2 regions of the Aquitalea sp. ASV15 genome follow, and region 1 is predicted to be linked to the other one. Evidence: riboswitches for the same ligand, from Rfam matches in the RefSeq annotation. Region 1 holds a riboswitch; the other holds the start of a gene.
What was found. Region 1 has a riboswitch for cobalamin ahead of JHD64_RS14340 (ferredoxin). Riboswitches for the same ligand answer to the same signal wherever they lie in the genome.
Positions count from the first base shown of each region.

Region 1 (10,954 bases):
TCGATATCCGGGCAGCGCGCTGCCAGATCGTCCACCGCGCCGTAAATGCGCTTGACCAGCACGCCATCGAACAGGAAGTAAGGCAGCACCACGATGCGCTCAAAACCCAGCAGGCTGGCCGCTTTCAGACCGTCGGCCACCAGCGGGCGCGCAGTGCCGGAATAGCAGACAAAGGATGCGCCAAAGCCCATGCCTTCTTCCAGCATGCGGGTGAGTTTGGCGATTTCCGAGTTGGCGTCCGGGTCGGTGGTGCCACGGCCCACCACCACCAGGCAGCTGTCACCACGCGCCACGGTGCGCGTTGAGCGTGCCTCGGCCTCGATGATGCGCAGGCGGCACAGCTCCAGCAGGCGCGGGTGCAGGTCCATGGCCGCGCCAAAGTGGAAGCTGGTGTCCGGGTGTTCCTGTTGCAGCGCCAGCAGTTCGCTGGGCATGTCGTTCTTGGCATGGGTGGCGGCCAGCAGTACGCCGGGGGTCATCACCACCGTTTTGGCACCATCGGCAATGGCTTCTGCCACCGCCTGATCGATGGTGGGCGTGGCGAACTCCAGAAAGCCGTGGTAGATGCGGCGCTGCGGTGCACGCTGGCGCATGATGTCCACCAGCGCCATGAATTCAGCAATACCGGCCGGGTCGCGGCTGCCATGCCCGGCCAGCACGATGCTGTAGTCCTGCGTGCTCATTGCGCCTGCTCCGGCGTGGGCAGATGGCTGGGCTCGATCTGGCTGGCCATCGGCGTTTTGGTGCGGATCAGCATGATGCTCATGTCCGAACAGCGGTGTTCGGCACACTCGGCCAGCGTGCCGTGCCATTCGGCTTCGCCACGGGTGAGGTTTTCCCATACTTCCACCTGCTGGTCGGCCGGAATGCCGTTTTCCAGCAGGTAGGCAGCGATATGCCAGGGCATGAAGGAGCGCGCCTCGTCCCAGGGACAGGGAATCACGATGGCATTGCGCTGGTCTTGCAGCACATGCACCAGATGGCGCTTGAACGGGGTGAGGTCGCCACGGCGGTGGAAGGTGATGAAGGTGGTTTCGTCAAAACACACCTTGGCGCGCGAGGCCAGTACCTGGGCCGAGGACAGGCCGGGCATGGTTTCCACCGGGTGACCACAGGCGCGTTCCACCCGTTCCAGATACTGGAAGCCGCTGAAGTGGATGTCGCCCATGAATACCACCACGCAGTTCTTGCCGGCGTGGTGCAGTTTGGCCACTTCGTCCAGCTGGGCCACCTGGTCGCGGTAACCCATCTGGATGACCTGGGCGCTGTCCGGAATCAGCGGGCGCACTACGTCGATGACGGCGTTGAAGCCGGCAACAACGTCGGCGTTGGCAATGAGGTCGGCCGAGCGGCGTGGCAGGTAGCCGATATCGCCGGGACCGGCACCGATGCAGATAATCATGTCTGTTCCTTTATGCAACGCGACGGCATCAGCCCAGTCGCGCCTGAATCGTGATGGTGAGTTGTTCGCTGGACAGCTGCTCGCACGGCAGGTATTCCGCCTGCAGCGCTTCGGCCAGTTGGCGGGCGCGGCCCAGCTTGACATAAGCTTGTTCGGTATCCAGCACCAGCGCCGGGATGGCGGCGTTGGCCAGCTCGCCCGCCAGTTGCAGGCTTTGCTGCCACGGGTCGGCATGGTCTTCGCCCAGTGCCACATTGGCACGGCCGTCGCTCAGCAACACCAGTAGCGGTGACAGGCCCTGCGCACCCTGACGGCCCAGCGTGGTGGCGGCCAGTTGCAGCGCATGCGGCAGCGGGGTGCGGCCGCCGGTGGGCAGGGCGTGCAGCGCCTGTTCGGCCTGTTCCACCTGACGGGTGGGCGGTAGCACCAGCTCGGCCTGACGGCCACGGAAGGCAATCACCGCCACCTGGTCGCGGCGCTGGTAGGCGTCCTGCAGCAGGCTGAGCACCGTACCCTTTACCTGTTCCATGCGCTGCTGGGCGGCCATGGAGCCGGAGGCGTCCACCACCAGCACAATCAGATTGCCCTGTTTTGCCGTACGCACCTTGTCGTGCAGGTCGGCGCGGGTGACGGCAAAGTCCGCCGGATTGCGCTGGATGGCATGGCGCAGGGTGGCGTCCAGTGCCAGCGCCTGCGGTTGGGCATTGGGTACGGCGCGCACGCTGTGACCCCGCCGTGCATTCAGCACCGTGCTGCGGCGGCCGCTGGCTTCGCTGTCGCTGCTGTGGCTGGCCAGGCGTATGGTGCCGATGTCCTGCGGCGTGCGGGCGGCAAACAGCTGCTCGCCGCCGTTGCCTTGTTCTGATTGCTCGTCCTTGCCGTCGTCGGCCGGCGTGTCTTGCTGCTCGCCCGGCTGTTGTTCTGTGGCGGCGGTGTCATCGGCTGGGCTGGCGGGCGGCGGCGGATTTTGCGCTTGCTGGGTCAGCTCATCCAGCTTGTCCTGATCCAGCCCGCTTTGCTCGAAAGGCTTGCGGCGGCGGCGGTGCGGCAGCACCAGCATGGCGGCGGTGCGGATGTCTTCGGCGCTGACCTGCGCCCGGCCATCCAGCGCGGCCAGTGCGCGGGCGGCCTTGTGCAGCACGATGTCAGCGCGCAGGCTGGCCACTTCGAATTCGCAGCACAGCTGGCTGATAAAGTCGAACAGGTGCTCGCTTACCGTCACTGTGGCCAGCATGGCCTGGGCCTGACGAATCTGCTCCTGCAGCGCGCTGCCCTCGGCCTGCCAGCGGGCGGCAAAAGCCTGTGGGTCGGCTTCGAAGGCCAGACGGCGGCGTACTACCTCGCTGCGGATGGCAGCATCGCGCGGGGCGGCCACGTCCACCATCAGGCCGAAGCGGTCCAGCAGTTGCGGGCGCAGCTCGCCTTCTTCCTGGTTCATGGTGCCCAGCAAGGTGATGCGTGCCGGGTGGCTGATGGACAGGCCTTCGCGCTGCACGGTGTTGACGCCCATGGCGGCCACATCCAGCAGCACGTCCACCAGATGGTCGGCCAGCAGGTTCACTTCGTCGATGTACAGCAGGCCACGGTGGGCATTGGCCAGCAGGCCGGGCTTGAAGGCCTGGCGGGCCTGCTTGAGCGCCTGTTCAAAGTCCAGGCTGCCCAGCACGCGGTCTTCGCTGGCGCCCAGCGGCAGGTTGACGAAGGGCACGGCAGCGTCTTCCGCCACCGCGTGTTCGCCCTGACAGCAGCTGCATTCGGCCAAGGGGGAGGCCGGGTCGCAGTTGAAGGCGCAGCCGGGCACGCGGCGGATGGGCGGCAAAATGGCCGCCAGCCCGCGGGCGGCGGTGCTCTTGGCACTTCCCTTGTCACCACGGATCAGCACGCCGCCTATGCTGGGGTCCACCGCGCACAGCAGCAGCGCCTGTTTCAGTTGTTCCTGACCGACGATGGCGGCAAACGGATAAATCTGTTTCATGAGCGGCCTTGCGGATGTTCGCCACGCGCTTCGAGCATGGCTTCGCTATTCAGATGCAGTTGTTGCAGCGCGGCCAGCGTCTCTGGCTTGGGCTCTTGCCACAGCTGGCGCTGGGCGGCTTCCAGCAGGCGTTCGCTGATGGCATTGAGCGCCCACGGGTTGCTGTCGGCAAAAAACTGCTGCATGGCCGGGTCCAGTGCGTAGCGGGCGGCCAGTTCCTCGTAGACCCAGTCGTCCACCACATGGGCGGTGGCATCGTAGCCGAACAGGTAGTCCACGGTGGCAGTCAGTTCCAGCCCGCCCTTGTAGCCGTGCTGCTGGATGCTGGCAATCCACTTGGGGTTGGCCACGCGCGAGCGGAACACGCGCAGCACTTCTTCCTTCAGCCCGCGTACTTGGGGCTGGTCCGGGTTATGGCTGTCGCCAAAGAAGGCGCGCGGCTGGCGGCCGGTCAGGCTGCGGATGGTGGCAATCATGCCGCCGTGGTACTGCAGGTAGTCGTCGCTGTCGAAGATGTCGTGTTCGCGATTGTCCTGATTGTGCAGCGCCACTTCCACGCCGGACAGGCGATGGCGCAGCGCGTCGCGCGCATCCGCCCCTTGTACTTGACGGCCATAGGCATAGCCGCCCCAGTTGAGGTAGGCGGTGGCGAAGTCGGCGTCGGTCTGCCAGTTCTGCTCGTTGATCAAGGGCAGAATACCGGCACCGTAGCTGCCGGGCTTGGCGCCGAAGATGCGCAGCAGCGCCGGTTCGGCGGCTTGGTCGGGCAGGGCTTGCAGCAACTGCTGGCGCATGTCGTCCAGATAATGCTTGCGCAGGTAGTTGTCGGCCGGGTCTTCGTCCAGCATGGCCACCGCTTGCACTGCGTCGTCCACCAGCGCAATCAGCTGCGGGAAGGCATCGCGGAAAAAGCCGCTGATGCGCACCGTCACGTCAATGCGCGGGCGGCCCAGCTCGGAGAGCGGAATCACCTCGATGCCGGCCACGCGGCGGCTTTCGGCCTGCCAGCGCGGACGTACGCCCAGCAGGGCGAGGATTTCGGCAATATCGTCGCCATGGGTGCGCATGGCGCTGGTGCCCCACACGCTGATGCTGACCGATTCCGGATAGCTGCCGGTTTCCTTGCGATGGCGCGCCAGCATTTCATTGGCCAGCTGGCTGCCCACCTGCCAGGCGGCTTGCGAGGGCAGGCCGCGCGGGTCCACCGAGTAGAAATTGCGTCCGGTAGGCAGGATGTGCGCCATGCCACGGGTGGGCGCGCCGCTGGGGCCTGCTGGCACATAGCCACCAGCCAGACCGCGCAGCAGGTTGTCGATTTCTTCGTGGGTGCGCGCCAGATTGGGCAGCAGTTCGCGCTGGATATAGGCCAGCACCTGTTGCAGGGCCTGGCTGTCACCGGCCTGCGGCAGTACGGCGGCAATGATGGCGGGCAGCGGTGAGCTGACCGGGGCCAGCAAGCGCGCCACCAGTTGGCGGGCCAGCTGATTGATGTGGTCGATGGCATCGCTGCGGGTGTGCAGCAACTGTGGGCTGCTCATTTCCAGCGGGGCGGGCACGTTTTCAAGCCGGCGGCCCTTTTCGTTCTGCAATGCCTCCCAGTCCACACCCAGGGCTTGCGCCACGCTGGCGGGCAGGCTGGGCACGGCCAGATTGGGCAGGCGGGTGAGGGCGCACAGCATGTCCACCAGCGCCTCGCCCTGCGGGGCCTGACCGAGAATGTGCAGGCCGTCGCGGATTTGTGCCGCGCCCAGTTCGCACAGATAGCCGTCGATGTCCTCGATCAGGTGGGCCACGTCCACGCCCTCCATCCTGGCCAGCGTCAGCGGCACGCCGTCGGCATTCAGCGTGGTGTCCCACTCGTGGGCATGGTCGTGGTCATGCTCATCGTGAGCGTGATGGTGGTGGCCGTGCTCATGATCATTATGATGGTGATGATCATGCGCGCCGTGGCTGTGCGCTGCGCCCTTGGCCACCGGGCGGAACTGCATGCCTGCTGCCTTGGCAGGCTTTGCTTTCCCGGCTTTGGCTGGCTGGCTCAGGCGATAGCCCGCTGGTGCTGCCTTGGGTGCATGCGGGTGGGCATGGTCATGATCATGTTCGTCATGGTGGTCGTGATGATGGTGACCCTGTTCATGTTCATCATGGTGATGATGGTCGTGCCCCAGCATGGCGGCCAGGTCGCTGTCCAGCTTTGCTTCCTTGATCAGGTCCCAGATTTGCTGTTGCAACAGCGGCAGCTTGTTCGGGTCCAGCATTTCCACCTGGTAGTACTCGTCCACCAGCTGGGTGAGCTGGGCCAGCGGGCCGTAGGTGTCGGCGGTGGTCATCGGCGGGGTCAGGTGGTCGATGATCACCGAATGGGCGCGGCGTTTGGCCTGCGAGCCTTCGCCCGGATCGTTCAGGATGAAGGGGTAGAACATGGGCATGTCGCCCAGCAGTGCGTCGGGGAAACAGTGTTCCGACACGCCCACGCCCTTGCCCGGCAGCCATTCCAGCGTGCCGTGTTTGCCGACGTGGACAATGGCATCGGCCTGCCATTCGTCGCGCAGCCAGCAGTACAGCGCGTAATAGTGATGGGTGGGCGGCAGGTCCGGCGTGTGGTAAATGGCGTCCGGGTCCATGCCATAGCCACGCGGCGGTTGCAGCGCGACAAAGGCATTGCCCAGCTCCATGCCGGCAAATACCAGCTGGTCGCCATCGACATAAGCCGTACCCGGCGCTGCGCCCCAGCGCTCCTGCATGCGCTGTTGCAGCGGGGTGGGCAGTTCAGCAAACCATTGCTGGTAGCGCGCCAGCGGCACGCGGGCCACAGCCTGGCGCAGTTGATCGGCACTCAGGTAGTCGGTGTCGTAACAGCCACGGTCGATCAGGCTGTGCATCAGCGCGTCGCTGCTGTCCGGCAGGGTATTGATGCTATAGCCATTGGCCTGCATCGCCTGCAATAGCGCATACAGCGAGGCGGCGGAGTCCAGCCCCACCGCATTGCCCACTTGCGAGGCCTTGCTGTTGGAGTTGGTAAAGATGAAGGCGACCCGCTTGTCGGCAGCCGGGGTGTGCTTGAGCCGCGCCAGCCGGGCGGCAATGCCGGCCAGACGGCGCATGCGGTCCGGCAGTGGCTGGTAGTCGCTGCTGGCCGGGTTTTCCGGCTTGAACGATACCGGCACGCCGATGATGCGGCCGTCGAATTCCGGCAGCGCCACATTCATGGCGGTATCCAGCGGGTTCAGCCCGCGCTCGGATGCTTCCCACTGCGCCTGGGTCATGCTGCTGGTGATGGCTTGCAGCACCGGGATGTCCAGTTGTTCGAAAGCTTCTACTGCCCAGCTGGCCTGGGTGGCGCCCTCGGCATTGACTTCGCCCATGGCAAAGGAGGTGGTGTTGATCAGCACACAGGGCTCACCGGCACGTGGGTCGCGCAGCCATTGCAGCGCTGCCGGCAGGCCCTGCTCATCCTGGCTGCGCAGCGAGGAGGTAAACAGCGGCAGCGCGTTGATCTGCCGCTCGGCCAGCATGTCCACCAGCAGGTCGATGAAGCGGGTGTTGCCGCTCAGCCAGTGGGCGCGGTAGAAGCTGATGGCCACCGTGGGCCAGCCGGGCTGGCGAATTTCACACCAGTCATCCAGGCTGCAGCCGTCGGACAGTTCCGGGTGATACAGACCGTGTTCCGGCAGTGCAGCTGGCGGCAGGTAGCCGTGGCCGGTCAGCAGCAGGCGGTCGGACAGATAGCGCATCAGCTGCGCCATATTGCTGCTGCCACCGGCTTGTAGATAGGCATTGGCATCCTGCTGGATTGCCGGGGGGACGGTGCTGAGTGCGGCCAGTTCCGGGTCTGGTTCGCCGGTGCCGCTCAGCACGATCAGTGCCTGACGGCGGGCGATGGCTTGCTGGCGCAGCAGATCGAAAGCGGGAATGGCCTGCACCCGGCCCAGTACGCGCAGCAGCAGGATGCGGGCGCTGGACAGCGGCCCGTCCAGTAGCTGCTGCATCTGGTTTTCATCGCTGATCTGTTGCAGGGCGATGCCCGCCACCGGGCTGAAATCCCGCGGCCAGTGCACACGGCCCAGCGCGGTGAGGTCGGTACCGGCATGGCTCAGCAGCACGATGCCGCCAGTATTGTCATGCGTCATTGCGGGCTTTCCGTGTTGACATCACCCGAGCCCAGACGATGGAAAATCAGCGGCTCCACCGGCACGCCACCTTGCAGGTGCTCGCTGACAATGCGCTGTACCGCGCTGGCATCCACCTTGCGATACCACACGCCTTCCGGATACACCACCATGATGGGGCCTTGCTTGCACACGGCAAAACAATGGCTGCGTGTGCGTTTCACCTTGAGGCCCTCGCAGGCGTCAATCGCCTGGCCCAGTTGCTTGAACATGACCTCGGCCTGCTGGCCGTTTTCGGTACAGCGCGGGCCGGTGCACATCAGCACATGGCGATAGTGCTGTCTCATTGGCGGGACCCCGACAGGCTGGCGTGGTGTGCCGGTATCGGCTGGCTGGATGAATTCATGGCGGCCCCTGCTGACGATAGGTCGCCGCAGGCGAGGGCACGGCGCGCCGGCAATGGGCGGCACGGTGCATTCCCCCGGTACACCCCGCCCGGATTCAGCCCGCGTCGACACGGATGACGGCCGGTCTCCTGGCTCGCGCTTCTTTACCCGGCATCGCCTTCCCGGTTGGCCCCGGTGGCATCGTGATGCGGACTCGTCGCTTACAGTTGCGGGGGCAGCTGCGGTGTCTCACCGCATTCCCGTTTCACCCCTGGCGGGGCACCGTCATTGAAGCGCGCATGATACGTGACAACAGGGTAAATGGGAATTCTGCGGCTTGATTTTCAAAGCCTTTCCCATTGTGTCAGTGCGGTTTCCAGTCGCTGCCAGCCGGCCTCGTCGGGCGGTAAACCAAAGCGCAGGCTGGGGCCGTCGGCAAACTGCCGTACCAGAATGCCGCGGCTGGCCAGAAAGTCGAACAAGGCCGGGCAATGCGCCCCGTGCAGCCACTGGAACAGGCGGCTGCCGCCTGCCGGAGTCAGGCCGTAGTCTTGCAATAGCTGCTGCAGGCGCTGGCTGTCGACGGCCAGTTGCCCGCGCATTGCCAGTTGCCAGGCATGGTCCTGCAAGGCCAGCTTCACCACCTCACGCGCCGGGCCGTTGATGCTCCACGGGCCGATGGCCTCGGCCAGCTGTTGCAGCAGGGCGGGCCAGGCAAACACAAAACCCACCCGCGCCCCGGCCAGGCCAAAGAACTTGCCGATGGAACGCAGCACGATCAGCCCCGGCAGGCCCACATCCCCCAGCAGGCTGTGTTCCGGTGTGGCATCCATGAAGGCTTCGTCAATGATCAGCCAGCCGCCGCGGCTGGCCAGCCGGGCGCGCCAGTCCTGCAACTGCTCGCGGGCAAAGGTGGTGCCGGTGGGGTTGTTGGGGTGGCATAGCAGCAGTACGTCCAGCTCATCAAGCGCCGTGTCGATGTCCTCGGGCGCATGACAGCTGAGCGTGTGGCCGTGCTGCGCCCAGTGCCAGGGGTGTTCGGCATAACACAGCGGCAGCATGCCCACCCGGCAGGGTGGGCGCAGCGTGGGCAGCAGCTGGATGGCCGGCTGGGAACCGGCCACCGGCAGCAGCAGCGGGCTGCCGTAGTAATCCGCCGCGGCTTGTTCCAGGCCGTCATTATCCTCCGGCAGGCGTTGCCAGCTGCGCGGGCTGATGGCTGGCACCGGCCAGCCTTGCGGGTTCAGCCCGGTGGACAGGTCCAGCCAGTTTTCCACTGCAATGCCGTATTGTGCTGCGGCACGCAGGATGCCTCCACCGTGTTCAAGCATGAGAAAAACTCCAGTTGAGCCAGCCAGCCAGCAAGGCCAGCGCCACCCATAGCCACAGGCTGCGCTCTACCAGGGCGATGGCGCGGGCGATGTCCTCGGCCACCGGCGGGCGTTGCAGGCCAAGGGTGGGGCGTTGCTTCAGCTTGCCGTGATAGCTGGCCGCGCCGCCCAGCAGCACGCCCAGCGCCCCGGCACCGGCGGCCATCACCGGGCCGGCATTGGGGCTGTACCAGCTGGGGGCCTGGGCGCGCCAGCATTGCCAGCCCTGACGGGTATGGCCCAGCAGGATGTAAGTCAGCGCGGTGAGGCGGGCGGGAATCAGGTTGAGCACATCGTCAAAGCGCGCGGCGGCCCAGCCAAAGTGCAAAAAGCGTTCGTTGCGGTAGCCCCACATGGCGTCCAGGGTATTGGCGGCGCGGTACAGCACCACGCCCGGTGCGCCCAGCAGCAAAAACCAGAATACGGCGGCAAAAATGGCATCGCTGCCGTTTTCCAGCACCGATTCGATGGTAGCGCGTGCCACGGCGGTTTCGTCCAGTTCGCTGGTGTTGCGGCTGACGATCATCGACACCTTGTAGCGGGCCAGCGGCAGGTCGCCGGCGCGCAGCGCATCCAGCACCGCCTGGGCATGTTCGCGCAGGCTTTGTGCGCCAATGGCGAGGTACAGCAACAAGACCGAGGCCAGTTGGCCCAGCCACGGCAGGCGCGCGAGCCAGCAGGCGAGGCCGGTCAACGGCAGCAGCAACAGGCTGATGCCCAGCACGCCGCGCAAACGCATGCGCCATACCGGTTCGGCCTGAGGTGTGGCCGGGTAAAGGGCATGCTCCACCTTGCGCACCAGATAGCCATAGCCCACCAGCGGATGCCAACGGCGCGGTTCGCCCAGCAGGCGGTCCAGCACCACGGCCAACAACAGAAATACAGCTGAAATCACGTCACGCGCCTATATAATCGCCGGTTTCACGACAGTCGCTTAGTGCGCTGTCCTACCGTGGAAGAGCGCCATTTTAGGGGGCTTCCCGAAAAAATGCGCGCCGGAGAAAAGCATGACCGCCAAAACCATCATGATTCAGGGCACCACTTCGGATGCCGGCAAGAGCACCTTTGCCACCGGCCTGTGCCGTTTGCTGGCGCGGCGCGGCCTGCGCGTGGCCCCGTTCAAGCCGCAGAACATGGCGCTGAACAGTGCGGTGACGGTGGATGGCGGCGAGATTGGCCGCTCGCAAGCGGTGCAGGCGCTGGCCTGTGGCGTGGAGCCGCATACCGACATGAACCCGGTGCTGCTCAAGCCCAATAGCCATACCGGTTCCCAGCTCATCATCCAGGGGCGGGCGGTGGGCAATATGGACGCGGTGTCCTACCACGCCTACAAACCGGTTGCGATGCAGGCGGTGTTGCAGTCGCACGCGCGGCTGGCCACGCAATACCAGTGCATCGTGGTGGAAGGGGCGGGCAGCCCGGCGGAAATCAATCTGCGCGAGGGGGATATCGCCAATATGGGCTTTGCCGAGGCGGTGGACTGCCCGGTGCTGCTGGTAGCGGATATCGAACGCGGCGGGGTGTTTGCCCATCTGGTGGGGACGCTGGAATTGCTGTCCGACAGCGAGCGCGCGCGGGTGGTGGGACTGGTGATCAACCGCTTCCGTGGCGACCCGGCGCTGTTGCAGTCCGGCGTGGAGTGGGTGGAGCAACGCACCGGCAAGCCGGTGCTGGGCGTGCTGCCTTATCTCAACGGCCTGCATATCGAGGCGGAA
Region 1 covers NZ_JAELTZ010000032.1:23,306-34,259, reverse strand. The annotation lists gene JHD64_RS14360 (precorrin-8X methylmutase) at 1-683, opposite strand, end outside; gene JHD64_RS14355 (cobalt-precorrin-7 (C(5))-methyltransferase) at 680-1,546, opposite strand; gene JHD64_RS14350 (putative cobaltochelatase) at 1,431-3,377, opposite strand; gene JHD64_RS14345 (cobaltochelatase subunit CobN) at 3,374-7,504, opposite strand; gene JHD64_RS14340 (ferredoxin) at 7,501-7,830, opposite strand; cobalamin riboswitch at 7,991-8,171, opposite strand; gene cobD (threonine-phosphate decarboxylase CobD) at 8,214-9,200, opposite strand; gene cbiB (adenosylcobinamide-phosphate synthase CbiB) at 9,193-10,134, opposite strand; gene JHD64_RS14325 (cobyric acid synthase) at 10,247-10,954, shown strand, end outside.

Region 2 (10,954 bases), on a different contig from region 1:
CCGTAGCGCGGATGGCGGTACCACTGCCCGGAGGCAGTCAACCGGGAAAACCACATGCGCCGGCCACGCGCCGGAATCTGCGGCAGCCAGACACTGGCACCGCGTTGCAAGGCGGTGCTGAGCAGGATTTCCACATCCAGCTCCGAACCCGCTGCCAGATAGCCGCCAATCCGCTTGCCCCGCCGCAACAAACGGCCAGCATGGCGCGCGACGGCACGCATGGCCTGCGCCCGATAGGCCGGGCTCAATGCCATGCGCTGGCGACGAATGCTCTTGCGCAGGCTGATCTTGTCGGTAGCAGCAGAAGTCGATGGGGTCATGGCGGCGCGATGAAAGCTGAAACAGCACAGAAATGAAAACGACCCGGAGCAAGATGCGCCGGGTCGTGAAGGGAGACCCCCGCGAGTGTCGTTTGGGCATAATTCGCTTGTACCCTGTTTCCAGGGAGGGTCACCTGCCAGTCACTTCGGGCGCGTCCGCAAGGGACGCGACACACCCGTGACTCACGCTGGCAACCAGAAGCGAACGCATTGGTACAAAGGAATTGTTTGCCGTCACGAACACCGCAGGGGATAAGCTGACCTGTAGTGTCCACCAGCCGGCCTGTTCAGAACAGGGCTTGCTGGCTTTCGCGAAGCGCCGTGTCGGCTGCCTCGCTCATATTGCGTATTTTACGCTGGAACGAGGCCATTTCCAAGCCCTCTCCCACTTTGGTACGCAACAAATCGTGGGCGATGTTCAGCGCCGCCATGATGGCGATCTTGTCGGCGTCCATCACCTTGCCATGCTGCTGGATCATGTCGATCTTGCCTTCCAGCAGCCTGACTGCTTCCAGCAGGGTTTCGCGCTCGTCGGCGGGTGAGCCTATGGTGAAGTGACGACCCAGCAATTCGATGTCCACCTGCACGATATCGCTCATTCTGCCTCCCCTGCGCCCTGCTCCGGTTCATCCGCCTTCGGCAGTCGCTCCACCAGTGCGGCCACGCGATTGCGGGTTTCGTTCACACGGAAATTCAGCTCGGCGTTTTCCTTGAGCGCTTCTGCCAGCGCCTGGGCAAAACGGCCGTTCTGGGTTTCCAGTTCCTTGATGCGGGCAATTAGTGCCTGCACGCGGGATTCGAGATATTCCAGTTCCTTGTCCATGGCGGCGAGGATAACGGTCGGCTAGTCCAGCGTCAAACCCAGACTACGCCGTGCTGTGTCCAGCGTGGCACACATGGCCAGTGCGCCATCCGGCAAGCGCGGGCCGGGAATGGTCAGCAGATCCTCGTCCACCACATAGCGCGTCGCTTTGGCCACGGCCGGCAAGGCCGGCCAGCGGTCCCACATGCGCAGGATATCGGCGCGGCCAGCCAGCATGACTTGTGGCTGGGCCGCGACAACCGCTTCCATGCTGACCTGCGGTGCCGCCTGGGCCAGACCACCGAATACATTGCGCCCGCCACACAGCTGCATGACCGAGCCCATGAAGCTGCGCTGGCTGACGGTAAAGATGGGCGCACTGCTGATCTGGTAGAACACGCTGACCGGGGTGCGGCGGGCATAGCGCTGGCGTAATTGCTGCAGACGCTGGCGATAGTGGCTGGCCGCGGCATCGGCTTGCGGCTGCGTTGAGGTCAATTGGCCCAGGCTGTGCATTTCGCTGGCAACATCATCCAGTTGCAGCGGATGGCTGATGAACACCGCCACCCCCAGCTGGCGCAAGCGTTCCAGCTCGCGCAGATTGCCCCCATCCTGCCAGGCCACCACCAGGTCGGGCCGCTGGCGCAGTACCGCTTCCAGGCTGATGCCGCTATAGCCGCCCACCCGGGGCAGCTGGCGTGCCGCTGGCGGGTAATTGCTATAGTCCACCGTGGCCACCAGCCGTGAGCCGGCACCGATGGCATACAGCATTTCGGTGGCATGGGGGGAGAGCGAGACAATGCGCTGGGCTGGACCGGGCAGCGTCAGCACTTTGCCACTGGCATCAGGCGCACTGACCGCCGCCTGGGCCAGGCCAGCACACAGCAGCAGCCACAAGGCAAAGCCACGCAGCCGCATCAGCCGCCCTTGAGTGCCAGCGGCAGACCGCAGGCCACCAGGGTGACACGCTGGCAGCGGGCGGCGATGTCCTGATTGAGCCGGCCCAGCAGATCGCCATAGCGGCGTGCCATGCTGCTCATCGGCATCACGCCCCAGCCGATTTCATTGGTCACCAGCAATAACTGGCCCTGCACGGCGGCAATGGCTTCCAGCAGCCATTGCCTTTCCTGCACAAAGTCCATTTCGTCGAACTGGTCGTCGCTGCGGAAAAAGCGCATCAGCCACATGCCCAGGCAATCCACCAGCAACAGACCATCTTCCTGATCATGGCCCAGCACCAGTTCGGCCAGGCCACGCTCGGCTTCCAGCACCTGCCAGTGTGCCGGTCGCTGCAGACGGTGCTGGCGCACCCGTTCGGCAAACTCCTCGTCGCGCACTTCGGCGGTGGCGATGTAAGTCACCGGGCCGCCATGCTGTACGGCCAGTTGCTCGGCGTAGCGGCTTTTGCCGGAGCGCGAACCGCCGCTGATCAGGTGGGTCATGCTGTGTGGTCCATCAAATCAAAGAGTAAAGCCGAATCTGGCGGCAGGCTGCACACCAGATTCGGCCATGGATATTGCGCTTGCTACCAGTTTAATCAGAAAGCATAGCGCAGGCTGGCCTGCATGTTGCGACCAGCTGCCGGATACAGGTAGGACGTGGTAGGCGAAATGTAGGTCGCACTACCGGCGTAGCTGGCATAGCGCTTGCCCAGCAGGTTGTTGATAGCCAGCGCAGCCGAGATGTTCCTGGTGAAGTCATGGCTCAGCTTGGCGTTGACCACGGTGTAAGAAGGCAGTTCATACGGGAAGGTATTGGACTGGTCGTTGTCCATGCGCTGCTTTCCGACATACTGCACCACCACGCCGAGCTTGCTGGCACTGTTCACCTGCCAGCTCAGGCCAAGATTGGCCAGCCACTTGGGCACCATGGGAATGGTGTTGCCAGCCAGGCCGCTGCCTTGCCGGAAGGTGGCTTCAGTCCAGCTGAGGTTGCCATTCAATTCCCATTGCGGGCTCAGACGCCAACGTCCTTCCAGCTCCAGCCCCTGATGGCGGGTGGGTGCCAGGTTGGCATTGGCACCATTGCCGTTGTCTGCAAACGGATTGTAGGCAATTTCATTGGTCAGGTCGCTGCGAAACAGCGCCGCCTTGGCACTGGCCTGCTCGGTTTTCCATTCCACCCCGACTTCGGCATCATGGGATTGCTGCGGCAGCAAAACGGTACCGCCGGTGAAGGTAGCTTCATCTGCATTGGCCAGGCGGAAGCTCTGCCCCCAGTGTCCATAAACCGACCAGCTGGAAGACAGATCCTGCTTCAGTCCCAGCAGCCAGGAATGCAGGTTGGTATCCAGTGCCGGAACGCTGCTACCCGACTGCCTGATGATATCGTTCACCTCCTGCTGGCGCGCCCCCAGGGTCAGGGCGCCACCGGTCCACGGCTGGAACAAGCTATCGACAAACAAGCCCTGATGACGCTGAGTGGTGCTGTAGTTGGAATAACCTTGCACATTTGCCGTGCTGTTCAGCCAGTCCGTGCCCAGCGTCACATTGTTCTGGCCAAAAGGCAGTTTGTAACGCAGGCTGGCATTGTTTTCACTCAGCCAGCGCTGGTCGGTACTGGTAGTGGAAACGCTAAAGGTATTCTTGCTGCGGTGAGAAAGATCACCATACAGCGTACCGGGGCCGACATCCTGGCTGAACGATGCTCCGGCGGTGGAACTGCTGGCCTCCATATAGTTGTTGGGGGTAGACGTAGCGGTAGGATTGCTTGCCAACGGATTCGTGCCACTGGCAGGGTCGGCATTCAGGGCGCCGGGCAAACGCAGGCCTTGCGAGCTGGTATTGGCAAACAACTTGATGTCACCGCCATCGTGCTTGAAAGTCAGCGTCAGGCCACCGGTATCATTGCGCTCCTGATTGTTCTGACGGTAATTGTCAGTTTTCATCGAATGCAGATAGCCATCCAGCGCCAGGCCATTGGCACCGACATGCAGGTCCGCGTCCAGCTGACGCAGATCGTAACTGCCACCGGTCACACTGATGCTGCCGCTGGTGCCATTGGCCACACCGGACTTGGTGATGATATTGATCACGCCACCAGTGGCACCGCTACCATAGGCCACGCTGCCAATACCACGTACCACTTCGATACGTTCAATATTGCTCAGCGCCACACCACTGAGATCGGGCGCTGACAGATCATTGGTATTCTGCCGTACACCGTCCACCAGAATCAGCGTATTACTGATGCCGGTCATGCCGAAGCCTCGCATATCCACGGCCGCTGCGCTGGACGAACCACTGCTGTTGAATACATGGATGCCAGCCAGTTGCGAAAGGACATCCTGCACCGTCGTTGCGGCACTGCCGGCAATCTGTTTGGCAGTGACCACGGTGACATTGGCAGGCAGATTGGCCACGGCTTCGGGTACGCGGCTGGCCGTCACCACCACTTCCTCACCCTGGAATTGCGGCAGATTATCGGCCAAGGCCAGACTGGTCCAGCACATGGACAGCAGCATGGCGAGTTGTTGGGGTTTGAACATGAAACACACACTCCTGGAACAAGGATCCGGCCGGGCCAACGCTGCCACAGCCACAAGAAGTGCGAAGAGGATGGCTTGCGCCATGAGAATGGATGACATCGGAGCAAGCTGGTGGGCCTGCCTGCTGTTCGCCAGATCGCCTCCCCGCGATATACAGCGACCGCCTGCCGTGGGCGGGCGATACCAGACAGGCCGGTCTCCGGGCTGGGTCTTGCGCTGTCGCGCCTTCCCGTTGCACATGGCAACAGTGGCAATGGCGACAACTGGGCCGGTATCCACCAGCCAGACCTTACCGTTGCGGGGGCAGCGCCGGTCTTGCACCGGCTTCCCGTTTCATCCGGGCGGCAAAGCCCGGACACCTGTCCGGCGGCGATTATACGGCAAATTGCGGTGAAACCGCGGTGATTTGGTACGAACAGTCTTGATATGCAACAAGCAATGCCAATGCCATGGCGGCATTCAGCTTGCCGCGCTGCCCCCCATGACTTAGAGTCCCGCACTAGTCCATGCCAACCCAGAGAACACCGCATCATGACCCAGTCCATCGCCCTGCCCGCCCACGCTTCTTATCAGGCTGCCCTGCAGCGCCAGAACTCGCTGACCAAGCCGGCCGGCAGCCTGGGCGTGCTGGAGACGGTGGCCTGCCGCTTTGCCGCCTGGCAGGGGCAGACCATTCCAGCCGCGCTGACGCCGGCCATTACCGTGTTTGCCGGCGACCACGGCGTGACTGCCGAAGGCGTATCGGCCTATCCATCCATCGTGACCGGCGAAATGGTGAAGAACTTCGCCGCCGGCGGTGCCGCCATCTGCGTATTGGCCCGTGCCATTGCCGCCCGGCTGGAAGTGGTGGATGTGGGCGTGCTGGGTCAGCTACCGGAACTGCCCATCGTGCACGCCAAGGTAGCCGCCGGCACCGCCAACCTGGCAGTGGAAGCCGCCATGACTGCAGAACAGTGTGCTGCCGCGCTGGAAGTCGGCCGCGCCGCCGCGCGCCGCGCCATCGAACAGGGGGCCAATCTGCTGATCGCCGGTGACATGGGCATTGGCAATACCACCCCTTCGGCGGCCTTGATCTGCCGCCTGGCCAATCTTGAGGTTGAGCTGGTGGTCGGTCGTGGCACCGGCATCGACGACGCCGGACTGGCCAACAAGCGCCGCGTGGTGGCACAGGCGCTGCAGCGCCTGCAAGGACAGTCGTTGAGCGGCACACAGGTACTGGCCGAACTGGGCGGGCTGGAAATCGCCGCCATGGCCGGCTTCTATCTGGAAGGGGCCGCACAGGGCGTGCCGGCCCTGGTGGATGGCTTCATTGCCAGCGCAGCCGCCCTGGCCGCCCGTGCCATCGACCCCGCCGTGGCCGCCTGGCTGCTGGCCAGCCATCGCTCGGAAGAAACCGGTCACCGTCTGGCGCTGCAAGCCCTGGGGCTGGAGCCGCTGGTGGAGCTGGGTATGCGACTGGGCGAAGGCTCGGGCGCAGCCACTTGCGTACCGCTGTTGCAACTGGCCATCAAGCTGCACGCCGAAATGGCCACTTTTGCCCAGGCCGGTGTCACCGAGAAAGACTGAGGCATGAACCCCTACACCCTGACCTTGCTGCGTCATGGCGAGATCGACCACGCTGGCCGGCTGATCGGCCGTACCGACCTGCCGCTGAATGAGCTGGGCTGCGAACAGATGAGCCGCAGCTGGCAGCGGCTGAACCAGCTGGCACCGGTCACCAGCATGGCCACCTCGCCGCTGCAGCGCTGCCGCGAGTTTGCCGTGCATCAGGCCTTGCACGGTTCGCTGCCGCTGAAGGTGGACGAACGCTTTGCCGAATTCGACTTTGGCGACTGGGACGGCATGTCGCGCGCCATCCTGTCCGGCCAGCATCCGGACTGGGGCAGCCGTGTCGCCGCTGGTGAGCTGATTCCGCCCGGTGGAGAAAGCTATGAAATCTTCCGCACCCGGGTACTGAGCGGCTTTAGCGAATGGATTCAGAGCGCCCGCGGCAGCCACCGGGTACTGGTCTGCCATGGCGGGGTGATTACCGCCCTGCTGGCCGAGCTGCTGGGGACCGAGTTTGCCGTGGCCAAGCTGATGACGGTGCAACGTGGCGGCTTTGCCCAGCTGTCGATTCTGGAAGGCCACCCGGCCTACCTGATGCATCTGGAAAGCCCCGGCGAAGCATGAGCCAGCCGCCCACCGCCCCGCTGCCGCCGGCACGCTGGTGGCAATCGCTGATTCTGGCCATCCAGTTTCTCACCCGCCTGCCCACGCCGCAGCTGCGCAGCTTCCACCCGGAATGGCTGGCGGCCAGTGCGCGCTGGTTTGCGCCGGTCGGCCTGTTGCTGGGCAGCCTGCTGTGGCTGACGGTGTGGCTGGGCGCTCAATACGACCCCTGGCTGGCGGCGCTGCTTGGCCTGTTGCTGTGGATAGGCATCACCGGCGGCCTGCATCTGGATGGACTGGCCGACCTGACTGATGCCATGGGGGCCGCCCATCGCTCGCGCGAACGTTTTTTCGAGGTTTTGAAAGACCCGCATGTCGGCAGCTTTGGCGTGATTGCGCTGATTTGCGCCATCGTCAGCAAACTGGTGTTGCTGATGCTGCTGGCCAGACAGCCCAGGCTGCTGGCCGGGCTGCTGTTGTTGCCGGCCTGGGCGCGGCTGTTTGCGCTGTACTGGTCGGCCACGCTGCCGGCACTGGCGCCCGGCAGTGGCGAACGCTTTGCCTGGCAGCCGCAATGGCGGGTACAGGCCATCGGCCTGCTGGCCTTGCTGGGTCTGTCGCTATGGCTGGCCCCGGCACTGCTATTGGCACCGCTGGCCGCGCTGCTGTGGCGCGGCTGGCTCAAACGCAAGCTGGGCGGCATGACCGGCGACTGCCTGGGCGCGGGCATCGAGGTGTGTGAAATCCTGCTGCTGGGCGTGTTGCTATTGCCGGTACATCTGCTGGGAGCGTAGTAAAAGTCCTGTCATCCTGCCGTCACGGTGTGGTGATGTCAGCGCCGGATACTGCCAGCATCCACAATCAGGGAGCGGCGCGCATGCAACTGGAGATCTCGCACGACCCGGCACGGCTGGACCGCGCCATGATCCTGCAATTCCTCACCACCCAGGCACACTGGGCCAGCGGCATCGATGCCGCGCTGCTGGAACGTGCCATCCAGCATTCGCTGATCATTGCCGCCTATCACCAGCAGCAGCAGATCGGTTTTGCCCGGGTGATTACCGATTACGCCAGTTTTGCCTATCTGTCCGATGTGTTCGTGCTGCCCGACTGGCGCGGTCAAGGCGTGGGACAGGCGATGATCCGCACCGCGCAGGACCACCCGCAATTGCAGCAATTACGCCGTTTCCTGCTGGTTTCACGTGATGCAGGCGGCTTTTACCGCCAGCTGGGCTTTACGCCCTTGCAGCATGGTGAACGCTATATGGAATGGCAGCGCGGTGCAGCAGAAGGGCGCTGGCTGCGTGGCCACCGCGCCCAGCCCAAGGCAGACCAGGCGGCCTGATCAGGGCAGCAGGTCAGGCCGCGCACCCGGATGCTGCTTGACCACACGCCATGGCAACTCGCTCCACCCCGGGTATTCACAAGCACGCGCCACGCGGGCAAAAGACGGCCCCAGCGTCAGCCCCTGGGGGGTGGCATACCAACTGACAAACTGCCACACCTGCGGGTCGCTGTAATCGCACTCGTATTCCTTGCCCGGCTTGGCTTGTGCCGGATACAGGCGCGTCATGGTGTTCACCAGCCACGGTGCCAGCACGCTTTCTTCATACTGGTAGTCGGCCCGCTCGCCACTGGCCTTGCGCGTAAGTTGCGGCTTGCCCTTCCCCACCCACAGCAAATCTTCCAGTTGCAGCGGCTTGCCGCTGGCCACCTCCAGCGTCAGCGGATTATCGGCAAAATCAGGATGCGCGCCACCACAGTAGTAGCTGGTGAAAATGCTCAGGCTCAGCAGTTTGCTACCCAGCAGGTGCGGCGTCACCGTTTGTTCGAAGTCGGCACCGGCAGTCCGTGCACCACCCAGCTGGCAGTCAAAATAACTGGCCACTTCCTGCCACTGCCGCTCGGCCAGCAACTGGTTGATGCGCTGCAGGCTGGCCTGTGGATAACCATCCAGCACGCGGAACAGGCGGATCTTGCTGACCGGCTCGTCCCACCATTGCAGGGTATGACCCTGCACCCGCTCACGCTTGCCTGCCTTGAGCGGCAAGTCCACCATGCGGACGTAGTCGTAGCCGGAACGCTGGCGCACCGGATTGAGCGCGCTATCGCTACTGGCCGGCCACTGCACCTGGGGATAGGCATTCAGGCTGACCGGCACCGGCCTGGCAGCCTTGGTCCCATGCCACTCCCCCACCCAGCCACCGTTTTGCGGGCGCAGGGTAATGTCATTGCGCTGTTCGTCGTATTGCAGGTTTTCACCCAGTTGCAGGCTGCCATCGGCCTGCTGCTTGCCGGTGAGGGCGATATCGCGGTGATGCTTGCGATAGAAATAGCGCCCCTCCACTGCACCGTCCTTGGCAATGTCCAGCTCCATCACCACGGCGGCCTTGCCGATCTGCCCCTGCAACAGCAGCGGGGTGGCCTGCGCCGCCAGGCTCAGCATCAACACCAGCCATCCCGCCAGTCCTGGCAACATTACGCCAGCATAGGTATTTGCGATGAAAGAGCCATACCGGCGCTGACGGCGGATGGCGCCATCGCCCTTGATGCTATCGGTCACAGACTTTCCCCCTGTAGAGAGTACGCCAACACAACCACGCCCCATTCCATGACAATGGACTGGCGCTTAGAATGAGTGGGAGACTGACGATTACCATCCATCTTGCACAGCCGACGGCTTGAGGCTGCCGCAGCTTCTGGCGCGGAACCGGCAGTGTGCCGCGCGCCGTGCTGCAGTTCAAGCCTGCCGCCAGACAGGCATGGCACAACCTTCACCGATGCCACAAAGGGGCCATCATGACTTCCTCGTCGCAAGACTACACGCTGGCCATGGAGCCGGTACGCATCGGCCAGCCAGCCCCACCGCAGGCACCCCAGCGTGACGGACTGGGCTTCAGCTTCAGCGGCAGCGCTGCGGCCTATTTCCGCATCTGGATCGTCAACCTGCTGCTGTCCATCCTCACCCTTGGCATTTATTCGGCCTGGGGCAAGGTGCGCAGCCACAAATACCTGTACGGCCACAGCCGCTTTGCCGGTGCCGGCTTCGGCTATCACGGCAAGCCGCTGGCCATTCTCAAGGGCCGGGCACTGATTTTCCTGGTGCTACTGCTGCTGGCCGTGACACAGAAATACTCGCCGGGCCTGCATGCCCTGCTCTATCTGCTGCTATTGCCGGCCCTGCCCTGGGTGGTGGTGATGGCCATGCGCTTTCGCCTGCGCAATACCAGCTGGCGGCAGATGCGCTTCAACTTCCGCGCCAGCACCATGGATGCGGTCGGCCCCTTCATCATGGGGCTGATCATCACCGTGCTGACGCTGGGCATCGGCTATCCCTATGCCCGCCACATGCAGCAACGCTTTCTGGTCAACAATGCCTGGTTTGGCAATGCCCGCTTTGAAATGCTTCAATGCGCCGGCGACTATTACCGGGTCTATTTCCGTGCGAGCGTGCTGGGCTTGCTGATGCTGCTGTTGTTCGGCTTTATCGGCGGCCTGTATTCCTCCATCATCGGCCACCTGTTTAACCAGCGGCTGAGTGTCTTTGGCCTGCTGGCCCTGGCTATTCTGGCCTACCTGATGTTGTTGCTGATGTGGATGTCCATCGGCCAGGTGGTGCGCGACGGGCTGGCCAACGTGATGTGGAACCATATCCTGCTGGAGAGCAATGGCCGGCTGCACCGCTTTGAAAGCAGCATGACGCTGCGCGGCCTGATGAATCTGCATGCCAGCAACGCCCTGCTGACCATGCTGACGCTGGGCCTGTATTACCCCTTTGCCAAATTGCGCGCACTGCGCTACAGATTAGAGCATCTGAAGATGTTTCCCGATGACGACCTTGATGCCATCCGTGCCCGGCCACAATCCTCGCGCAGTGCGCTGGGCGATGCCGCCGCCGATGGCTTTGAACTGGATCTGGGCCTATGAGTCTGCCGGGCAATTATATGGATGGCCGCAGCCCCGCCAGCCGGGCGGTGATGCTGCAGCGCGATGCCCACCACCTGGTGTTTACCGATGGCGTGCACACCCACCGCTATCTGGCACGCGAGGTGGCGTTTGAAGCCGGCCTGCCCGGCCTGCCCGACAAGCTGCAATTGCCCGATGGCGGCGTGATCGAAGTGGCCAGCGAATACCGCTGCCGCCACCTGAGCGGTGGCCTGCCACTGGGGGTGCGCCTGCTGGAGTGGCTGCACA
Region 2 covers NZ_JAELTZ010000004.1:111,516-122,469, forward strand. The annotation lists gene JHD64_RS03010 (5-formyltetrahydrofolate cyclo-ligase) at 1-320, opposite strand, end outside; RNA gene ssrS (6S RNA) at 393-575, opposite strand; gene JHD64_RS03020 (cell division protein ZapA) at 608-919, opposite strand; gene JHD64_RS03025 (hypothetical protein) at 916-1,143, opposite strand; gene JHD64_RS03030 (cobalamin-binding protein) at 1,165-2,040, opposite strand; gene cobU (bifunctional adenosylcobinamide kinase/adenosylcobinamide-phosphate guanylyltransferase) at 2,040-2,564, opposite strand; gene JHD64_RS03040 (TonB-dependent receptor) at 2,660-4,609, opposite strand; cobalamin riboswitch at 4,782-4,987, opposite strand; gene cobT (nicotinate-nucleotide--dimethylbenzimidazole phosphoribosyltransferase) at 5,141-6,175, shown strand; gene JHD64_RS03050 (histidine phosphatase family protein) at 6,179-6,781, shown strand; gene cobS (adenosylcobinamide-GDP ribazoletransferase) at 6,778-7,554, shown strand; gene JHD64_RS03060 (GNAT family N-acetyltransferase) at 7,638-8,105, shown strand; gene JHD64_RS03065 (hypothetical protein) at 8,106-9,323, opposite strand; gene JHD64_RS03070 (YjgN family protein) at 9,560-10,687, shown strand; gene JHD64_RS03075 (M48 family metallopeptidase) at 10,684-10,954, shown strand, end outside.
Region 2: linked by a shared signal. The riboswitch ahead of JHD64_RS03040 (TonB-dependent receptor) and the one ahead of JHD64_RS14340 (ferredoxin) in region 1 are both predicted to bind cobalamin.